Regions from separate parts of the Tatumella sp. UBA2305 genome, predicted to be linked through region 1. Evidence: predicted binding sites of a transcription regulator. Region 1 holds the regulator's gene; each other region holds the start of a gene.

What was found. The regulator PhoB, encoded in region 1, activates phosphate uptake and scavenging genes when phosphate is short. The targets are predictions, from matches to a motif close to CTGTCATAAAACTGNCNNAT.
Region 2: a site for PhoB is predicted at 2,285-2,304, ahead of pstS (phosphate ABC transporter substrate-binding protein PstS). Genes of this name have one in related genera too.
Region 3: a site for PhoB is predicted at 2,214-2,233, ahead of glpT (glycerol-3-phosphate transporter). Genes of this name have one in related genera too.

The regions. Positions count from the first base shown of each region.
Region 1 covers NZ_DDVT01000020.1:207,045-211,953, reverse strand. Annotated here, with positions in the region: gene B3Z23_RS13455 (cobalamin-independent methionine synthase II family protein) at 1-612, opposite strand, end outside; gene phoR (phosphate regulon sensor histidine kinase PhoR) at 845-2,161, opposite strand; gene phoB (phosphate response regulator transcription factor PhoB) at 2,176-2,865, opposite strand; gene sbcD (exonuclease subunit SbcD) at 3,114-4,352, shown strand; gene B3Z23_RS13435 (AAA family ATPase) at 4,349-4,909, shown strand, end outside.
Region 2 covers NZ_DDVT01000018.1:72,587-77,495, forward strand. Annotated here, with positions in the region: gene gmk (guanylate kinase) at 1-39, opposite strand, end outside; gene ligB (NAD-dependent DNA ligase LigB) at 279-2,030, shown strand; gene pstS (phosphate ABC transporter substrate-binding protein PstS) at 2,410-3,453, shown strand; gene pstC (phosphate ABC transporter permease PstC) at 3,529-4,488, shown strand; gene pstA (phosphate ABC transporter permease PstA) at 4,488-4,909, shown strand, end outside.
Region 3 covers NZ_DDVT01000010.1:22,865-27,773, forward strand. Annotated here, with positions in the region: gene metE (5-methyltetrahydropteroyltriglutamate--homocysteine S-methyltransferase) at 1-938, opposite strand, end outside; gene metR (HTH-type transcriptional regulator MetR) at 1,150-2,082, shown strand; gene glpT (glycerol-3-phosphate transporter) at 2,362-3,711, shown strand; gene yigL (sugar/pyridoxal phosphate phosphatase YigL) at 3,773-4,570, opposite strand; gene pldB (lysophospholipase L2) at 4,591-4,909, opposite strand, start outside.

The DNA.
Region 1 (4,909 bases):
CTGTGCACGCTGCTCTTCTGAACAGAGATAGGCCCAGACAGTGTCGTCGAGCTGCAGATATCGACATCCTGCATCATAAAAGGCACGAATCGCATCACGCCAGGTCGTGGCCAGATCATCGAAATATTCAGCCAGATCAGGATAGACACTTTCGTCAATATATTTGCGCCCGCCACGGAAATGCAGCACGCTCGGGCTGGGAATAGTCATCTTCGCCACGCTTTTACCGGCAATACTGTGAAGGAAACGAAAATCCTCCAGCATAGGGTGCTCACCAAAACCCAGTTTTCCGGTGACCCGCACACCACGAGCCTTAGTCTGCACCCCGTTAAACTGAATACCCTGGTCAGCTTCGAAAGGTTCGACCCCTTCCAGGCCGTCGAAAAAATCAAAATGCCACCAGGCGCGGCGAAACTCGCCGTCGGTCACTACCTGTAAACCAGCAGCCTGTTGCTGCTCAACGACTTCACGAATTGCATCGTTTTCAACATTACGCAGTCCTTCCGCATCCAGACGACCCGCTGAAAAGTCTATCCGAGCCTGTTTTACCGCTTCGGGACGCAGAAAACTCCCGACGATATCCGCGCGAAACGGTGCCTCTGTTCTTTGCATAATTATTCTCCTGATGCCGGAGTGGACCGGCGAATCTATTTAAGCCATCCAGACGGCTATTTATGTGATTTTTTCAGGGTGGCATGAGAAAATCAGCCTGACAATTGAATATAATTCATTCCTCATGAATTTATTTCATCTGGTGTGTAAAAGCGACGGGTAATCTTCTGCGGAGGATAATAGGCAATCAGCCACAGTTTCACCGCAGAGAGGCCTCTGCGGTGAAAGCGGGTTATGCGCCGGAGACAGCAATGGCTGTATTCGCCGGAACAATCATCCGTGCAGCCAGAGAAAAACTGAAGCAGGTACAATATCCGGGCTCACTGGTGATGGATAACCTGGCTCCGTGATGACCCAGCGCATGTTTCACAATCGCCAGACCCAGACCACTGCCACCGGTATTACGTGATCTGGCTTTATCCACCCGATAGAAACGTTCGGTCAGACGAGGGATATGTTCTTCGGCAATCCCCGGACCATCATCGGACACCGAAAAATATGCCCCGTCAGTTGTGCGTTTCCAGATAATCTCAATTTGGGTGTTTTCTGGGGTATGATTGATGGAGTTATAGATAAGGTTAGAAATGGCACTGCGTAACTGTTCATCGTTACCGTACACCCGCAGCTTTTCATCAATAGAAAAACTGATTTTTTGACGTCCCTGACTGAGGGTTTCGGCTTCCTGCTGCAACATATGCAGCATTGCCGGAACATCGACAACCTCCTTCATGTTCAGTGCGGGGGCTGCCTCGATTCGGGTTAAGGTCATCAGCTGTTTAACCAGTCCCTCCATGCGCCGGGACTGTTCCTGCATTGTCCCCACCGCCCTGAAGTAAATATTATCCTTCAGCTGACTATCTTCCATCATCTCCAGATATCCCTGGATCACCGTGAGTGGTGTGCGCAGTTCATGGCTGACATTGGCAAAGAAGTGACGCCGCATATTTTCCAGTTGTCGCATCTGAGTCATATCCCTGGCACTGATCAACCACTGCCCTTCGCTGTAGGGCATGATCCGGAACTCCATATGGTGTCCGTTATTCAGCAGCTGAGTCAGTGGGGTTTCGAAGCTTTTTGCCTGCAGGTAACGGGAAAACTCAGGATAGCGGAGCAGATTAAGGATATTTTGTCCGTTATCCTCCGGCCAGCGTAATCCGAGATATTGCTGCGCCAGCCCGTTGCACCAGAAGATATTGCCCTCTTCGGTGGTCAGGATCAGGCCGTCCGGCAGCGATTCAGCACCACTGCGGAAGCGTTTAATCAGATCACGCAACTCTCCGCGTCTTCGCCGGTTACGCACCTGCATCAGATACAGGCCATGAAACAGCGGTTCCCAGCTTCCTTTGCCGGTAGGCGGGGTAATGGTTCTGTCGACCCATAACCAGTGTGACAGACGCATCAGTTGAAAAAAATGCCAGAAGAGTAATACCACCACCGCCAGCAGCAGACACCAGGCTAACTGCCGGGTCATTAGCCCGGCCACACCACCTGCCAGGCAGACCAGCAGAAATTCAAATAACAGGGTGCGCCACGAAAGTTTGTCCAGCACGAATGACACTCCATTCAGAAACGGGCAGAGAACCGATATCCTGTACCACGGACTGTTTGTACCATACGCTCATGGCCGGTAAATTCCAGTGCTTTACGCAGACGACGGATATGGACATCTACCGTCCGGTCCTCCACATAAACATTCGTTCCCCATACATGATTCAGCAATTGTTCCCTGCTGTAGACCCGTTCAGGGTGAGTCATAAAGAAATGCAGTAATTTGTATTCCGTGGGTCCCATTTCTACCGGAGTTTCCCCTGACATGACACGATGCGAGGTTGGATCCAGTGTCAGTCCCTGAATATCAATCAGTTCATCATCTGCAGTCGGTGAAATACGACGAATCACCGCTTTGATCCTGGCAATCAGTTCTTTCGGTGAGAACGGTTTGGTCATATAGTCATCAGCACCGGCATCCAGCCCCCGAACCCGGTCTTCTTCTTCCCCTTTGGCTGTCAGCATGACCACCGGAATATCCCGGGTCATCGCTTCTTTTTTCAGGTAGCGGATAAACTGAATACCGCTGCCGCCGGGTAACATCCAGTCCAGCAGAATCAGATCGGGCCAGGGTTCGATCAGTTTTTTTACAGCGCTGTCATAATCCTCAGCTTCGATGGGATGATAGTCATTCTGCTCCAGAACGAAACATAACATTTCGCGAATCGGAGCCTCATCTTCTACGACCAGAATGCGTTTAGCCATTGTTTCTCCAGCGAATATCTTCGGGTATTTCCGAAGTTGCGGCGCCATTATGAGTCAGTTTTATGACAGTTTTATGAATAAAAGCCAGCTAATTTTCTGCAATCATGTCATAAAAACTGGTGGATGTTGGCTGACTGGATTATCTCACAGCCCCGCCGCGCGTCCTCATCACCGTCACCATGACTCTTTTTTTATCCGGGAGCCGGCAACAGGTATACTGCGTTCAGCAGGGTGAAACCGGGAGCATTATGAAAATTATCCATACCTCTGACTGGCATCTGGGTCAGTTTTTTTATACCCGTAGCAGGGCTTACGAACATCAGTCTTTTCTCGACTGGTTATTGCAGCAAATTACCGACCTCCGGATCGATGTCCTGATCGTTGCCGGCGATATATTTGATACCGGTTCGCCCCCCAGCTATGCCCGTGAAATATACAATCACTTTGTCGTTGCATTACAGCAGACCGGTTGTCAGTTAATCATTCTGGCCGGAAATCATGATTCGGTCGCGATGCTCAACGAATCACGGGAACTGCTTGCGTGCCTGAATACCCAGGTGATCGCCAGTGCCGGCACAGACATCAGCAATCAACTGGTGATTCTTCGCGACAAGCAGCAGAATCCCGGGGCTGTGCTCTGTGCCATCCCCTATCTGCGTCCCCGGGATATTCAGTTAAGCCAGGCCGGGCTGAATAGCCAGCAGAAACAACAAAACCTGTTGCAGGCCATCACTGATCACTACCGGCAGTGTTATGACGCCGCACTCAGATTGCGGGTTGAACTGGGGCAACCTGAATTACCCGTGATAGCCACCGGACATCTGACAGCGCTGGGTACCCGTAGCAGCGAATCCGTACGGGATATCTATATCGGTAGTCTGGATGCTTTCCCTGCCTCCGCCTTTCCTCCCGCCGATTATATTGCTCTGGGGCATATCCATCGATCACAACAGGTCGGCGGGCAAACGCATATTCGTTATAGCGGTTCACCGATTGCACTGAGTTTCGACGAACCTGGTACAGAGAAGAGTGTCTGTCTGGTCGAATGTGGTCCCGGTCAGCCACTGACGGTGACCACTCTGCCGATCCCCTGTTTTCAGCCCATGCAGACCCTGAAAGGTTCACTGGAAGAGATTGAAACACAGATCAATGCGCTGACCAGCGATGACAGCGGCCGGCCGGTATGGCTGGATATTGAGGTCACGCAACAGGACTATCTGAGTGACTTACAACAACGTATTGAAGCTTTAGTCTCCGGCAAGCCGGCCGAAGTATTACTGTTACGCCGCAGTCGTGAACGTTCGACGGCAGGTATTCAACGGATGGAGAATGAAACGTTGAATGAATTAACGGCAGAAGAGGTGTTTATGCGTCGTCTTGAGCTGGAACAACAACTACCGGAAGCGGATCGCCAGCGGCTGCTCACCCTTTACCTGCAAACTCTGGAACAGGTACAGCATGCCGGACAGGAGCAGGACTGCAAATGAAAATACTGAGCCTGCGGTTCAAAAACCTTAATGCTTTGCGTGGCGAATGGACTATCGATTTTCGTCAGTCCCCCTTCGCCGGTAATGGCCTGTTTGCCATCACTGGTGATACCGGCGCGGGTAAGACTACCCTGCTGGATGCTATTTGCCTCGCGCTCTACCACCAGACGCCACGGCTCGGCCCTGTCACCCCAGCCCAGAACGAACTGATGTCACGCGGCACCAGTGAGTGCCTGGCAGAAGTCGAATTCGAAATTAAAGGCCAGGCCTGGCGGGCCTTCTGGAGCCAGAACAGGGCCCGGGGCCAGCACAACGGTAAACTTCAGCCCCCACGGGTTGAGCTGGCGCGCTGCGAAGATAATGTTATTGTCGCTGACAAAATACAGGATAAATTGCGGATCACTGAGCAACTTTCAGGGCTGAATTTCCAGCGCTTCACCCGCTCCATGATGTTATCTCAGGGGCAGTTTGCCGCTTTTTTAAATGCACCTTCTGCAGAGCGGGCAGAATTGCTGGAAGAGCTGACCGGCACCGAAATTTACGGACAAATATCCCAG
Region 2 (4,909 bases), on a different contig from region 1:
GCTAGGGGCGGAAACAATAAACAGTGTACCTTGGGCCATGATTATCTTGAATTGAGTAAAGAGCGGGGACAATATCCTGTCTATTATACACGCCCTGTGGCACTGGCGCAGCGTTTGCATGCAATTAGCCAGATATTTCTTTCAGCGCTGTTCGCAAATAGTCTGGTCGTTCCAGGTAATATCCCCACTATTTTCCGATGAATTCCCGATAAAACAACATCACTGATGGTACCGATGTACCAGCCATAACACGATGGGTGCCTCTCAGGAGGTGGCCGATGTGGCAGAAACTCAGTGCAGTTGTTCTAATGAGCTATCCACTGGCAGGTCTGGCTGAGTGTCCGGCATGGAGTATCGGTCAGGCCCGCCAGGAAACCCGTCAGTTGACACAACAATTACAGAGCTGGGATGACGCCTATTACCGGCAAGGAATTTCCCGGGTCAGTGATTCCGACTATGATCAGTTACGCCGGCGTTTGGCTGAGTGGCAAGGCTGTTTTTCCTTACCGGCAGTCCCGGAGCCGGAGCGCTGGAGGACTTCAGGACGCCAGCCACATCCGGTCGCCCATACCGGGGTCAGAAAAATGCCGGACCAGGCCACACTGGCAGGATGGATGTCCGGGAAAACAGATCTCTGGGTACAACCCAAAATTGACGGCGTGGCAGTGACTCTGGTGTATCGTCATGGGAAGCTGGCGGCAGTGACCAGTCGGGGCGACGGCAGGCAGGGGGAGGACTGGTTGGTGAAAGCTGCTTCAGTAACGGCCATTCCTCAGCATATCGCCACATCAGAAAGCGAAGTGGTGTTACAGGGTGAACTGTTTATGCCACGACAGCACCATATTCAAAAGGTACAGGGAGGGCGCAATGATCGTGCCAGAATCGCAGGTCTGATGCGCAGGCAGGGGCCTCTTCGGCCTGAGGAGTTTCCCGGCATTTTCATCTGGGCCTGGCCGGCAGGACCGCCTTCAATTTCCGCCAGACTGGAGCAACTGAATCGCTGGGGGTTTCCACTTACCGCCCGCTGGAGCCAGCCGGTCAACAATGTACAACAGGTCGCGGAATGGCGTGAGCGCTGGTTTAATGAAGCGCTTCCATTTGCCAGCGATGGGGTAGTGGTCCACAGTCTGCCTGCGGCACCGCAAGAGTGGTTGCCCGGTAAAAACCGTTGGTCTGTCGCCTGGAAGTATCCGCCGCCGGAAAAAAGTAGTCGGGTGACCGGGATACGTTTTGCAACAGGGCGTACCGGGAAAATAACGGTCATCATGGATGTGGAACCACTGTTGCTGGATGATAAACGGGTGGCGCATATCAGCCTCGGATCGCCTGCGCGCTGGAAGCAACTGGATATTGTTAGCGGAGATGAGGTGGAAATCCGCCTGGCAGGACAGGGCATTCCGGTCATCAGCCGGGTTATCTGGCGGGTGGCCGAACGCTTTTACCCGTCTTTTCCCGACAGCAGGAAATATGATTCACTCAGTTGTATGTTTGTATCCAGGCAGTGCCACGAGCAATTTTTAGCACGACTGGTGTGGCTCAGTCACCGTAAGGTCTTTGGATTTCGGGGAATACAACGCTCCCGCTGGCAACAGTTAATGCTTACCGGGAATTTCACGCATCTGTTTTCCTGGCTGGAGTTTACGGCTTCCGGACTGGCAGGGCAGGCCGGATTCAGTGACGAAACAGCGCAGCAAATGATTGAGCAATTCCAGAGGGCGAAACGCTTACCGGTCAGACACTGGTGGCTTAGTCTTGGGCTGCCGTTACCGGAACGTGCTGCAGAAGAGTTGTCATGGCGGCACTGGCAGGCACTTTCGTCCGCATCTCTGTCAGACTGGCTCAAAATACCTGGTATTGGCAGGGGAATGGCGCAGAAAATTGTGACTATTGGCACGGACCCACAAACGCAGGCATTAATAACTTTCCTTGCGGAGCAGGGAATACCGCCACCGTCGGTAAACAGCCGGACAGAGCCGGTACCTGAAAAGCTGTCAGAAACCCCGGTGGCGGCAGAAATTTTGCCGCACTGAAAGCAAAAAAGGCAGCCTTGCGGCTGCCCCTCCTGGCAATTCCCTTTGCAACCATTCAGTGGAGTCTTTACAAAATAGCGACTAAAATGCCTGAGAGTTCAATTCGTTATCGCTGTATTGAAGACATAGTAACAATCGTTACTATTAGTATAGTTGCAAAAAGTGCTATCGGTGTATCCTGCCTGCAAAGCTGTCGCTTAATGAAGAGAACTGTTCAGACCCTGTTAACCGGTAGTCTGATGAGAGGTTTTTGGTTGTCATAAAACTGTCATATATCGTACATATTAATGTCACCAAACTGTCCTATTTTGCCTCGTGCAGCAAGACGAACTCATTTAAAAATGGCACTGAGCCTGAGATTAACTCCCCCGGAGGGAATATGACACTGATGCGTAATACGGTAGCCCGCGTACTGGCAGCAACAATGGCTGTAGGTACTGTTTCTGCTTTTGCAGCAACAAATCTGACCGGAGCTGGCGGTACATTCCCGGCCCCGGTTTATGCCCGTTGGGCCGCGGATTACCAGAAAACCGACGGTAGCCAGGTGAACTACCAGGGTATCGGTTCTTCCGGTGGTGTGAAACAGATCATTGCTAAAACCGTTGATTTTGGTGCTTCTGATGCACCTCTGAGCGATGCAGACCTGGAAAAAAATGGTCTGTTCCAGTTCCCAACCGTGATTGGTGGTGTGGTTCTGGCGATTAACCTGCCAGGGGTGAAATCCGGTGAACTAACCCTGGACGGAAAGACTGTCGGTGATATCTATCTGGGTAATATCAAAAAATGGAATGACCCGGCTATCGAGAAACTGAACCCAGGTATCAAACTACCTTCCACTAACATTAATGTGGTGCGTCGTGCGGATGGTTCAGGAACATCTTTTGTGTTTACCAGCTACCTGTCAAAAGTGAATGACGAGTGGAAAAGCAAAATTGGTAAAGGCAACACGGTTAACTGGCCTACCGGTCTGGGCGGTAAAGGAAATGACGGCGTTGCAGCATTCGTACAACGTCTGCCTGGTTCCATCGGTTATGTTGAATATGCCTATGCTAAGCAGAACAACCTGACTTACACCAAACTGGTGGATGCAGATGGTAAATCGATTCTGCCTTCAGAGAAGAGCTTCAGTAACTCAGCCAAAGGTGCCGACTGGCAGCAGAGCTTTGCTCAGGACCTGACTTATCAGAAAGGTGATGATGCCTGGCCAATTTCTTCAACCACCTTTATCCTGGTCTACAAAAAACAGGCTGATGCCGCCAAAGGTGCTGCAGTGCTGAAATTCTTTGACTGGGCCTATAAAAATGGTGGCAAAACAGCCGAAAGCCTGGATTACGCTGCGCTGCCAGAGTCTGTCGTAACTCAGATTCGTTCAGCATGGAAAGCGAATATCACAGACAGTAACGGCAAAGCCCTGTATCAGTAAGCATATACTCCGTAAAATCTGCGTATCCCCCGGGCGGCTGATGCCGCCCTGTTAATCGTGAAGACAGAGACTCTTATGGCGGAAATAAAGCCGACATTCAAAGCCCCGGGAAAACAGGGCGATATCATTTTCAGCGCATTGGTGAAAATCTCTGCGCTGGTAGTGTTGTTGCTGCTGGGCGGAATTATTGTTTCCCTGATTATTTCTTCCTGGCCAAGTATTCAAAAATTCGGTTTCTCGTTCCTGTGGAATAAAACCTGGGATGCGCCAAATGAGCAGTTCGGGGCTTTGGTGCCGATTTACGGAACTGTGGTGACGTCGATCATCGCTTTACTTATTGCGGTGCCTGTCAGCTTCGGTATCGCGTTATTTCTGACTGAACTTTCTCCCGGCTGGCTGCGGCGCCCGTTAGGTACAGCCATTGAGCTGCTGGCGGCTATCCCCAGTATTGTTTACGGTATGTGGGGATTATTTGTTTTCGCTCCATTATTTGCCGAATATTTCCAGACCCCGGTAGGCGATCTGCTTTCTAATGTACCGATTATTGGCCAGCTGTTTTCCGGCCCGGCGTTTGGTATCGGGATTCTGGCGGCCGGACTTATTCTGGCCATCATGATCATTCCCTATATTGCTTCGGTAATGCGTGATGTTTTCGAACAAACCCCGGTGATGATGAAAGAATCAGCCTATGGTTTGGGATGCACCACCTGGGAGGTGATCTGGAATGTCGTACTGCCATTTACCCGTAATGGCGTGATAGGTGGTGTCATGTTAGGGCTGGGTCGTGCCCTGGGTGAAACCATGGCCGTGACCTTTATCATCGGGAATACCTACCAGCTCGACAGCCCGTCGTTGTATATGCCGGGAAACAGTATTACGTCAGCACTGGCTAACGAATTTGCTGAAGCGGAATCCGGATTACATATTGCAGCGTTGATGGAACTTGGCCTGATCCTGTTCTTTATTACTTTTGTGGTATTGGCCATTTCCAAGCTGATGATTTTGCGTTTAGCCAAAAATGAGGGAGCCCGCTAATGACTCAGATGGATCTCAAAAGCAGTGCTGATCTGCAGGCTTCACGGCGAAAAATGCAGGCCAGACGTGGCATTAAAAATAAGATAGCCATCTTTTTATCACTGCTGACGATGGCCTTTGGCCTGTTCTGGCTGGTGTGGATCCTTTGGACTACCATCTCACGGGGGATCGGTGGTTTAAACATAGACCTGTTTACTCAGATGACTCCACCGCCGAATATGGACGGTGGCGGACTGGCAAATGCCCTGGCGGGAAGCGGCTTACTGATTATCTGGTCAACACTGGTGGGAACTCCGCTGGGAATTATGGCGGGTATTTACCTGGCGGAATATGGCCGCAAGTCTCTGCTGGCGGAAGTGATTCGTTTCATTAACGACATTCTGCTATCAGCGCCATCGATTGTCATAGGCTTGTTTGTCTA
Region 3 (4,909 bases), on a different contig from region 1:
GCCACCAGCGGCTGCAACCGCTGATACCAACGGCTAAGATCCGCCCGCCAGACATTCCGGCCATTAATCACCCCGACTGACAGCAACCAGTCTGCAGGTAATTGCTCATTCAGAGACAAAATATCATCACTGCCATGTACCAGATCGACATGCAGCCCCTGGACAGGTAACTCCCGGATCACCGGTAAATTCTGACCAATACTGTCGAAATAGCTGGTTAATAACAGGCGCGTAGTCCCCTGCAGAGCCTGATAAGCGGGCTTAAAGGCATTCAGCCATTCCTCCGGCAGTTCCAGAGACAGGATGGGTTCGTCAATCTGGACCCACTCAATATCCCGTTTTGCCAGCTCCGCCAGCAGTTTCTGATATACCGGCAGGATTTCCGGCAGCAAAGATAACCGGTCAAAGGCGGTTCCTTTGACTTTCCCCAGCCACAGGTAGGTGACTGGCCCCGTCAGCACCGGTTTTACCCGATGGCCAAGGGCCAGGGCCTCATCCACTTCATCCAGCAACTGTGTCCATGACAGAGTGAAGGTCTGGCCCTGACTAAATTCAGGCACGATATAGTGATAATTGGTATTAAACCACTTGGTCATTTCCGCTGCAGCCGCCGGCTTTCCGGTGGGCGCACGTCCCCGTCCAATCCGGAACAGAGTATCCAGATCCAGAGCCCCCCCGACATTACGGTGCCTTGCGGGGATATTTCCCAGCATCAGGCTGGTTGTCAGTATATGGTCATACCATGCGAAATCGCCGACCGGCAGCAGATCGACGCCCGCTTCTTTCTGCTGTTGCCAGTGTCTGGCACGTAACTGGCGACCCGTCTCCAGCAGTTCCTTTACCCCGCACTCACCCGCCCAGTAACTTTCCAGGGCTTTCTTCAGTTCGCGCTGCAGCCCAACGCGCGGAAATCCTAATGTATGATTCAGAATGGTCATGGCACTCAATTCCTTTCAGTAAAAAGACCTCGGGGACATCTGCCTAATCCTGGCGCGCTACGGGGAAAATCATCATGTGGCCTGCCAGCACTTACGGCCTTCTGAAAGATTTTTCAGATGTTTAGCCGTCCAGATGTTTACACATCCATATTCAGCAGGTAGTGTACTATCCACAAGCGCAAATTATTCAATATCACTATGAAGGTCTCTCATGATCGAGATTAAGCACCTGAAGACGCTACAGGCTCTCAGGACCACGGGATCACTGGCAGGTGCGGCAGCACAATTACATCAGACGCAATCTGCGCTCTCTCATCAGTTCAGTGATCTCGAGCAGCGTCTCGGTTTCCGTTTATTTGTCCGTAAAAGCCAGCCGCTGCAGTTTACGCCGCAGGGTGAAATTTTATTGCAACTGGCCGAACAGATCCTCCCGCAGATCCAACAGGCTTTACAATCCTGCCATGAACCTCACCAGACCAACCTGCGGATTGCGATTGAATGTCATAGTTGTATTCAGTGGCTGACACCAGCGCTGGATATTTTTCGCAGTAACTGGCCTCAGGTGTCGGTCGATTTTAAATCCGGAGTGACATTTGATCCTCAGCCAGGGTTGCAGCAGGGCGAACTGGATATTGTGTTAACTTCCGATATCCTGCCACGTAGCGGTTTACATTACTCACCGCTGTTTGATTTTGAAGTGCGGCTGGTCATGGCGCCAGATCATCCGTTGGCAACGAAAACGCTCATCACTCCGGAAGACCTGACCGGTGAAACGCTGTTAATTTATCCGGTTCAGAGGCAGCGTCTTGATATCTGGAGACATTTCTTACAACCGGCCGGGATAAGTCCGGAGCTGAAGAGTGTGGATAATACGCTGCTGTTAATTCAGATGGTGGCCGCAAAAATGGGGATCGCTGCACTGCCGCACTGGGTGGTGGAAAGTTTTGAGCGCCAGCAACTCATTGTGACCAAAACACCCGGCGACGGCTTATGGTCCCGCCTGTATGCAGCGGTACGCGACGGCGAACAGCGTCAGCCGGTGATTGATGCCTTTATCCGTTCGGCACGCCAGCATGCCTGTGATCAGCTGCCTTTTGTCCGCGATGCTTCACGACCTGCGGCTCAGAAAAGTATTTCCGCTTAACACCCTGCTCATACTGCGACATGCTCCTCCCTGACAGCTGCGGATTTGCTGCTTCCTCTGGTCTGTCGCAGAGTCTGCTGACGACCCGGAAATGACCACGCACTGGTTAAAAATTCATAAATAAACACACTTTGTCATAAATTTGTAACAACTGTGCACTCAGTCAAGGTAATTACTGACATGATGGCTACTCTATGCGCGGTATCCAGCCCCCGGACCTGATCCGGCAGTCAGCCCCGGTGGCGTTTTCAAGGAAAATCTTCCCCCGGAGGGACCTTCATGCTGAGTCTGTTTAAACCCGCACCCCATATATCCCCTGCCGATCCGGCAAAGGCAGATGCATTATATCGCCGCCTGCGCTGGCAGATCTTTATTGGGATTTTCGTCGGCTACGCTGCTTACTATCTGGTTCGTAAAAACTTTACCCTGGCTATGCCTTACCTGATTGAACAGGGATTTTCCCGCGGAGACCTTGGGTTTGCCTTATCCGGAATATCCATTGCTTACGGATTTTCTAAATTTATTATGGGATCGGTCTCTGACCGCTCTAACCCTCGTGTATTCCTGCCCGCAGGGCTGATTATGGCGGCGCTGGTGATGCTGGTGATGGGTTTTGTCCCTCAGGCGACCTCCGGCATTATGGTGATGTTTGTACTGCTGTTTATCTGTGGCTGGTTCCAGGGAATGGGCTGGCCACCGTGTGGCCGGACCATGGTCCACTGGTGGTCACAGAAAGAGCGCGGCGGAATTGTATCGGTCTGGAACTGCGCACACAACGTCGGCGGAGGAATCCCGCCATTGCTATTTTTACTCGGCATGGCCTGGTTCAATGACTGGAAAGCCGCACTCTATATGCCAGCCATTGTGGCTATTCTGGTTGCATTGCTGGCCTACGGATTAATGCGTGATACCCCCCAGTCCTGCGGTTTGCCACCGATTGAGGCCTGGAAAAATGACTATCCGGTAGATTACGATGAGCGGCAAGAGGTCGAGTTAACTGCACGGCAAATTTTTATGCAGTACATCCTGCCCAATCGCTTACTGTGGTACATTGCACTGGCCAATGTGTTCGTCTATTTACTGCGTTACGGCATTCTTGACTGGTCACCGACCTACCTGAAAGAAGTGAAACACTTTGCTCTGGATAAATCCTCCTGGGCCTATTTTTTGTATGAATATGCAGGGATTCCGGGCACCTTATTATGCGGCTGGATGTCCGACAAAGTGTTCCGTGGTAACCGCGGACTGACCGGGGTATTTTTCATGGCGCTGGTCACCATAGCCACCCTGATTTACTGGATGAACCCGCCAGGCCATCCCGGCATTGATATGGCCTGTATGGTGGTGATTGGTTTTCTTATCTATGGTCCGGTAATGCTGATAGGTTTACATGCGTTGGAACTGGCCCCCAAGAAAGCCGCCGGAACTGCCGCAGGCTTTACCGGGTTGTTTGGTTATCTGGGGGGGTCCGTTGCAGCCAGCGCCATTGTCGGATATACCGTTGACTTCTTCGGTTGGGATGGCGGATTTATTGTGATGCTTGCCGGTTGCGTACTGGCGGTCTTGCTGCTGCTGCTGACAACCCTCAGTGAGAAGAAACATAAGCAGAAACTCAACCTGCAGCCTTAATTTTCTTTTCCCGGCCCCATAGCACCAGCACAGTAACACTCTGTGCTGGTTGTCTTCGCCTTCAGCCAAACAGTTTCTGCAGGTAATGCGGAACCGCATCCTCTGCATTACTGCCAATTATTTCCAGTTCCGGCAGTAGTGCGGTCAGTCGCTGATGTGCATTTTTCATGATACAGCCTTTCCCGGCCATACTTAGCATCTCTTTATCATTCATCCCGTCACCAAACGCAATACAGTCCTGCAGTGTATAGCCCAGACGGCGGGCAACTTCATCCAGTGCATGTCCCTTAGAAACGCCCCCCGCCATCACTTCCAGACATGTCGGTAATGAGAAACTGACATTCACCCGGTCACCCCAGCGGGCGACTATCGCCAGTTCCAGTTCGGCCAGCACCTGATGGTCGTCGCAGGTGAAAAATACCTTACTGATACCATCCGTTGCCAACCCACCCGGCTGAAAAACCTGATACTGGAAATCAGATTCACGGAAGAACTCCGCTTCTCTTTCACTATGGCGACTGATATACCAGTCATCATTACGGTATACCTGCGTCAAAATCTGCTGCGAGGTATATTTCATCTCGTACAGATCCTCCGCGATATCCGGGTCAAGATTATGTTCGAAAATCAGCTTACCCGAGAAGTCATGTACCCTGGCCCCGTTAGAGGTAATCATATAGGCTTCGATACCCAGAGACTGCCGCATTTGCGCTACATCGATATGGTGACGACCGGTCGCAAATACGAAACGTATTCCTTTACGGGTAAGCTTCTGCAAGATTTCGCGGGTATAGGCAGACAAAGAGTGGTCGGGTAAAAGTAACGTTCCATCCAGGTCGGAGGCGACGATATGATACATGAAAACCTCTTTAATTAACGTCAGACCGGAGTTTCCGGAGGTAAGGTAAATGTCGATGCATGTTCATGAGTTTCAAAGCGGCCAAAATAGCTGACCACTAAATTAAGTGCCTGCGCCCGCATTTCGTCTTTTTCGAATAATATTTCGTGGCGTGCACCCTGAATAACCCGGGGTTTTCCTCCTTCACAAGCATGTCCTGCCTGTTGGCGTAATTCACAAAACTGGTTCTGGGCCTGATTTTCAACGACCTGATCTTCTTCCGCCTGCAGGATAAGCATAGGTGTGGTGATCTGAGCCGCATCGCGCAGGATCTCGTGCCCTGCGTTAAGACTCTCCCGC